Regions from separate parts of the Paenibacillus medicaginis genome, predicted to be linked through region 1. Evidence: a T-box and tRNA genes for the amino acid it is inferred to sense, from the RefSeq annotation. Region 1 holds a T-box; the other holds one or more tRNA genes.
The links. A T-box is a leader RNA that pairs with one kind of tRNA and senses whether it is charged. The one in region 1 lies ahead of ACE5LO_RS23770 (valine--tRNA ligase), so its partner is inferred to be a tRNA-Val.

Region 1 (3,421 bases):
AGCCGAGGATCATACACTCGCAGATGTGATTCGCAATGAGGATCAGGAGATTGCGGATTTTACCAACGGCAAACCTGTAGTCTGGGAGCTGGAGTCCGAGCGGGAAGAGCCGGTGAAGGCAGTGGTCCGTGAGCCGGAGTCTGCCCCTGAGCATGAACCTGTTGAAGTGTTCAAGCAAGATATCCCGATCACGGCTGAACGGCCGGAAGAGCAGATTTCTTTTGCGGAGCCTTCTGTTACGACGTTGTCAGACACACCGGCAGAGGAGAAAAAAGAGCCGAAGGTTGCTTTTGGAAGCAAAAAGGAACCCGGTGTCGTAGCGGCCGAAGCTGTACCATATTCTTCACTGATCACTTCACGTCCTGCCAAGGAAGCCGAACTCGCGTATGATGAAAGCGCTGATCTGACTGCCCCCGAAGAAGACGGCGAACCAGGGGCGGATAACGGGAAATGGAAAACTCTTTTTCAGCATGGATTTCAGGAGGAAACCAAGTTCCGCAAGGTCAGGCTGTGCATTGTCCAGCGTGAGGAGACGCTGGAATCGATTGCGGAACGGTACGAACTGAGCGCACGTGAGCTGCAGATGCATAACCGGCTAAGCGAACAGAACGTAGAAGAAGGCCAGGTTCTGTATATTCCATAATAGCTTGAAGACCCGGACAGCCTGCCGCATGACAGCGGCGGGTTGTTGGTATGCAAAGGGGAAGTCAGGGTTATGCTAAAGAATATATGTCTGAAATTGTGCGCCTCGACAGTTGACTAAGAGGGGCAGGCAAGTTATTATGTGGTATATCAGTTTAAGGGAACCAAGAGCTTATATGAAAGACATTGAACGGGAAGAGTAGGCAGTATGTCCTTCAGAGAGCGGAATTGCAGCGCTGGGAGATTCCGCAGGAACCAACTGGCTGAAGTCGCCCGGGAGTCGCCTGTTTGAACATGCGCATTGCGTAGGCCATTAGTAGAACAAGGCCGGTGAGCGGCCGTTATCCGCATGAGTGTCACAATCTGTGCTGTTTTCGGACGGTATGGGTGTGAAACAAAGGTGGTACCGCGAAAGAACAGCCTTTCGTCCTTTGAGGATGACGGGCTTTTTTTATGCCCAAAAAAACGACCAATTCCAAAACCAATGATGGAGGTAAGGAAGCATGTCAGAACAAACGAATAAAACAACCCTGGAAATGCCGACAACGTACGATCCGAAAGCGGCGGAACAGAAATGGTATAAAACGTGGATCGAGAAAGGATACTTCCGCGCAGGCCGCTTTCCGGAGGCGGAGCCTTTTACGATCGTTATTCCTCCCCCGAACGTAACCGGAATGCTGCATATGGGACATGCACTGGATTTTACGCTGCAGGATATCATTATCCGTGTGAAGCGGATGCAGGGCTATGACGCTTTGTGGCTTCCGGGCGCCGACCACGCCGGGATTGCTACGCAGACCAAGGTGGAGCAGAAGCTGCGTGAAGAAGGGCTCACCCGCTATGATCTCGGCAGGGAGAAATTTCTGGAGAAAGTATGGGAATGGAAGGAGCACTATCTCGACAACATTCACAATCAATGGGAAAAGATGGGTTTTTCACTGGACTATTCCCGTGAGCGGTTCACTCTGGACGAAGGGTTGTCCAAAGCGGTACGGACCGTTTTTGTCAAGCTTTATGAAAAAGGTCTGATTTACCGGGGCAAGCGTATTATCAACTGGGACCCGGTTGCCCGCACCGCTCTTTCCGATATCGAGGTAGAACACAAAGAAGTCAACGGCCACCTGTACCATTTGCAGTACCCGCTGAAAGACGGAAGCGGTCATATCACTGTGGCGACAACCCGTCCGGAAACGATGCTTGGGGATACGGCGGTTGCTGTTCATCCTGAAGATGAGCGGTATAAGGACATGATTGGCAAAATGCTCGTTCTGCCACTCACGGGACGGGAGATTCCTGTGATTGCCGACGACTACGTAGATAAAGAATTCGGCAGCGGTGCCGTTAAAATTACTCCGGCACACGATCCGAACGATTTTGAAATGGGACAACGCCATAATCTGCCGCAGATTATCGTTATGGACGAGGATGGCAAAATGAACGCCGAAGCCGGGAAATATCAAGGGCTTGACCGCAGTGATTGCCGCAAGCAGATCGTAGCGGACCTGAAGGAACTGGGCGTGCTTATCCGCATTGAAGACCATGTGCACCAGGTAGGACACAGCGAACGGACCAATGCAGTTGTCGAGCCTTATCTGTCCACACAATGGTTTGTTAAAATGCAGCCGCTGGCTGAAACGGCCATTGAAGCGCAAAAGAGTGGAAAGGGCGTTAATTTCGTTCCGGACCGTTTTGAAAAAATCTACATGCACTGGATTGAAAATGTACGGGACTGGTGTATCTCACGCCAGCTATGGTGGGGCCACCGCATTCCGGCATGGTATGACGCGGATACCGGTGAAGTGATCGTATCGGCTGAGGATCCAACGACTCTGCCTGAATATGCAGGCAGAAATCTCAAGCAGGATGAGGATGTGCTCGACACCTGGTTCAGCTCCGCCCTGTGGCCTTTTTCTACGCTGGGCTGGCCTGAGCAGACGGAAGATCTGCAGCGCTACTATCCTACCAATGTGCTGGTAACAGGCTATGATATCATCGGCTTCTGGGTATCCCGTATGATATTCACGGCCCTTGAATTCACAGGCGAGATTCCTTTCAAGGATGTTCTCATTCACGGCCTGATCCGTGCCTCCGACGGACGCAAAATGTCCAAATCGCTCGGCAACGGGGTAGATCCGCTTGAAGTGATCGACAACTACGGCGCCGACGCCATGCGTTACATGGTAGCTACGGGCAGCACACCGGGACAGGATCTGCGGTTCCGTGAGGAACGTGTCGAACAAGCACGGAATTTTGCAAACAAAATTTGGAATGCTTCCCGCTTTGCGCTGATGAATCTGGATGGATTTACCGCTTCCGACATCGACATTACAGGCGAGCTCAGCACGGCGGACCGCTGGATTCTTCATCGTCTGAACGAAACTTCGCGCGATATCACGCGTCTAATAGATGCCTATGAATTTGGCGAAACAGGCCGATTGCTGTATAACTTCATCTGGGACGATCTGTGCGACTGGTACATTGAATTTGCCAAGCTGTCCCTCTATGGTGAAAATGCTGCGGCCAAAAAGAAAACGCAGTCCGTGCTTTCCTACGTGCTTGACCGCACGCTGCGCATGATTCACCCGTTCATGCCTTTCATTTCGGAGGAAATCTGGCAGCATCTGCCGCATGAAGGGGAGACAATCACGCTTGCTTTATGGCCGGTTTATGATCCTGCATTCGAAAACAGCGGGGCCGTAGCGGAAATGAACCTGCTGATGGATGTGATTCGGGCCGTACGTAATATTCGTGCCGAAGTGAATGTACCGATGAGCAAAAA
Region 2 (3,421 bases), on a different contig from region 1:
TAAGAAGCCATCTCGACTTTCCCGTGCATTTGGGCAAAGAGGTGGCCTTTCGGACGATTGCCGCGGCTTTGGAGGTACGGGAGAAGCTGAGCGGCAGCATGAACATCCAGTATTCGCTGATGGTTCCGTTCCGAGGCGACCAGAGGGTTGTCGATGAAGCTGTCGCAGAAGCGCTGCGCATGGGCATCGACGTATTGGGCGGCGCTCCCCATCTGGCTGATGATCCCGAAGGTGAGATCAGTCGCATTTTCCGGCTGGCTGAGCAATACGGGGTACCGGTTGATCTGCATGCCGATGAAAGCGATGATCCGGGAAAAAGGACTGTGTTGAGCATCGCGGAGCATACGATTCGTTACGGATATCAGGGCCGGGTGACGGCAGGCCATCTCTGTTCATTATCCGCGATGGATGAAAAGGATGCGCAGGTTGTGATCACAAAGATGAAAGATGCACGCCTGAATGCCGTAACGCTGCCTGCTGTTAACCTGTATTTGCAGGGAAGGGATGACCGTGGTCTGGTCCGGCGGGGAACAACACGAATCCGTGAGTTGCTTACTGTCGGCATTCCGCTGGCGGCCGCCTCCGATAACATTCAGGATCCGTTCCACCCGTTCGGCCGTGGAGATCTGACGCAGATCGCCCAAATTACATCGTATGCCGCCCATATGGGGGGCGAAGAGGATTTGGTACAGCTTCTGCGGATGATCACAGACGTACCTGCCGGCATTGTGGGCAGTGAAGGTTACGGGATTCAGGAAGGTAACGTCTGCAATTTTGTGGTCACAGATGCGGCGGATGTGACGCAGCTGCTATCGGGCACAAGCTTGAGTCGCTGGGTCTATTCCTGCGGAGGCTGGCAGTCGGGGCTGTATGCAGCGCGGGCGTATGCGATGGATAATCAGTGAACGGTTGAGAGTAATAGAGGGTGAAATAGCCGAACCAGGAAGGTATTCAGAAACGATACAAGATAAAAATAAAACGACAAGCCACGGGAATCGACCGAGGTTTGTTTGTCTAATTGAGAGTTTCTTTGAAAAATATGTATACTCTATTTCATTTTTATGGTAGATTATTCCCTGTAAAATAATAGGGAGATACCTTAATGAAAAATAAAAAAGTTATATTCTCAATATATGTTGTATCTGTTGCAGCCTGTATTATTGCAGGTTTCTTGATTGGTCCGCTTTTAACAGGTAATCATCCAGAAAGGGAACTTGGGTCGGTGGAAGTACCTAATAATCTTGAAGAAGCTCTTTATGGGGCAGATGTTGTAATAAAAGGGGTAGTAAGCAAAGTAGAGGAGCCAGAGAAGAGAAGTTCTGGAGTTGGTTTTGATTATGATGTAACTCCGGCAATCATTAGTGTGAGTGAAGTTGTATACGGGGAAGTACCGGAAGAGAAGGAGATTACGTTTTTGCAGCACGGAATTGAGAAAGATAACCCAGAAACTGACTTTGTCCATGAAGGTGAGCAGGTTTACCTTATCCTGGTAAAAACATCTGATGGAAAGTATTGGTCTTATAACTTTGATGACGGTGTCTGGAAAGTAAGAAACGGAAAAGTTGTATCTGAAACCACAAATAAGGTGCTCGAGCAATTAGATGGCACATCTCAAAATACATTTAAAGCTGAAATAAAAACAAGCGTAGAAGAAATTATGTCAAATAATGAGAGTAATTAATTTGCTCCTTTATTGAATTTTTTACTAGAATTTAGTTGCTAAATAATTCTTCGTGAAGAGGAATATAACAAATTTGTATCAAGGGAAATTGAATAAGGACAGTTTGCGGATTCAAAAAAATGAGAACTGGACCGAGCCAAGGGCTTATCTTTTTCGGTCCAGTTGTTTATTTTGTCTACTTTGCTCTTAAGCTCGAAATTGGATATGAATCTATGAGTCTGTCCGACAAAACATTTTGAAGAATATTTACCCATTACGACTGAATGAGCAGTTATAAGCAGCATCACTTTTGATTTATAGCCCCCTACAGGACCCCGAAATCGCCCCCAAAGACCTTTTGGCACTAAGCGACAACACCGGTAAAATAAGAAAACCCTTGCTATGCAAGGGCTCTCGGCTATGATCTGTAGTGGGCTCGAACCACTGACCCCCACCCTGTCAAGATGGTGCTCTCCCAGCTGAGCTAACAGATCAAATTAATTATCGCGGTAAGATTGATATTACCCGAAAGCTTCCCATGTGTCAACAGTCTATCTGAATAAATTTCATTTTTCCAAACAGATTAATGATAGATACAAGGCAATTCTGTCATTCACTTTCGCCGCTCTAACCATGAAACTACACCATTACCTTCCCAGCCGTTTTTGTATTATAATTCAGCTTACATGGTTCAATGCCATACATACATAGACAGTAGGAGGACAAATTATGGCGGCTGAGATTGTAACTGTAATGACCGAGGAGCAGCTCGAACAGGCGCTGGCCATTCGCACCGAAGTATTTGTTAAGGAGCAGAATGTACCGGTGGAGGAGGAAATTGACCAGCATGACCGCCTCACCGGGACGGCTCATCATTTTCTTATTCAGGACGAAGGAGAAATGGTTGCGACGGGAAGGGTAACCATTTATGACGACGAGACGGCTAAAATGCAGCGTATTGCAGTTCTGAAGAACTACCGCTCGAAAGGATACGGACGAGTGCTGTTGCTCGCCATGGAGGAGAGAGCACGGGAACTGGGGCTTCATTATTCGCTGCTGGACGCCCAGTGTCAGGCGGAGGTGTTCTACAAGAAGCTCGGCTATGAAACGATCTCCGAAGAGCCATTCGATGATGCGGGAATCCCGCATGTACGGATGCGTAAAAAGCTGTAATTGAAAGAAATTTCTGTCTAACCAGATCATACGAAAGTCGCAGAAAATGCCCGTTTCTGCGGCTTTCCCATCACCATCTCCCAACCATCACACTACCAGCAAATTACACAACAATCCCAATTACACTATCACCCTGACTATACTTCCAGCTCATGCTCCACATCATAAACGCGCTGCTGCTCAAGGATTTTCATCTCGCCCGTACGGCTCCGGAACGCCTCTATTTCATCGCTGTAATGCATAAGATGGATCATCCGCTGCAGCTCCGGCGGCAGGCTGAGCAGCTCGTCCAGGGTGGTATGTACTACTCCTTCGCCGAGCAGCTGCACCTCATGCAGAATCGCTCTGCAGCCGCGTTCCTGCACCAGCTTCGTCAGCATCCCCGGATCGAAGATCATATCCGCGCTGTAGAACAACCGCTCATTGATATACAGGGAGTAGCTGTCCTTGCCGGGAATATGCTTGGTAGAGATCAGCTCTGCCCGGATTCCGGGCACAAGGTCGATAGCCTCTCCCGGCACGAGCGGCCTGATTTCGAAGATGTCCTCCATCCGTTCAAACATCCCTTTTTGCAGCATCCCGCCTTTC

Region 2: it encodes a tRNA-Val, which carries the amino acid that the T-box ahead of ACE5LO_RS23770 (valine--tRNA ligase) is inferred to sense. The anticodon was not compared.

Annotation. Positions count from the first base shown of each region.
Region 1 is NZ_JBHIRY010000035.1:22,398-25,818, forward strand. It holds gene ACE5LO_RS23765 (LysM peptidoglycan-binding domain-containing protein) at 1-643, shown strand, start outside; T-box leader at 820-1,077, shown strand; gene ACE5LO_RS23770 (valine--tRNA ligase) at 1,146-3,421, shown strand, end outside.
Region 2 is NZ_JBHIRY010000002.1:130,831-134,251, forward strand. It holds gene ACE5LO_RS03165 (amidohydrolase family protein) at 1-905, shown strand, start outside; gene ACE5LO_RS03170 (hypothetical protein) at 1,103-1,681, shown strand; tRNA gene ACE5LO_RS03175 (tRNA-Val) at 2,082-2,154, opposite strand; gene ACE5LO_RS03180 (GNAT family N-acetyltransferase) at 2,390-2,833, shown strand; gene ACE5LO_RS03185 (MBL fold metallo-hydrolase) at 2,971-3,421, opposite strand, start outside.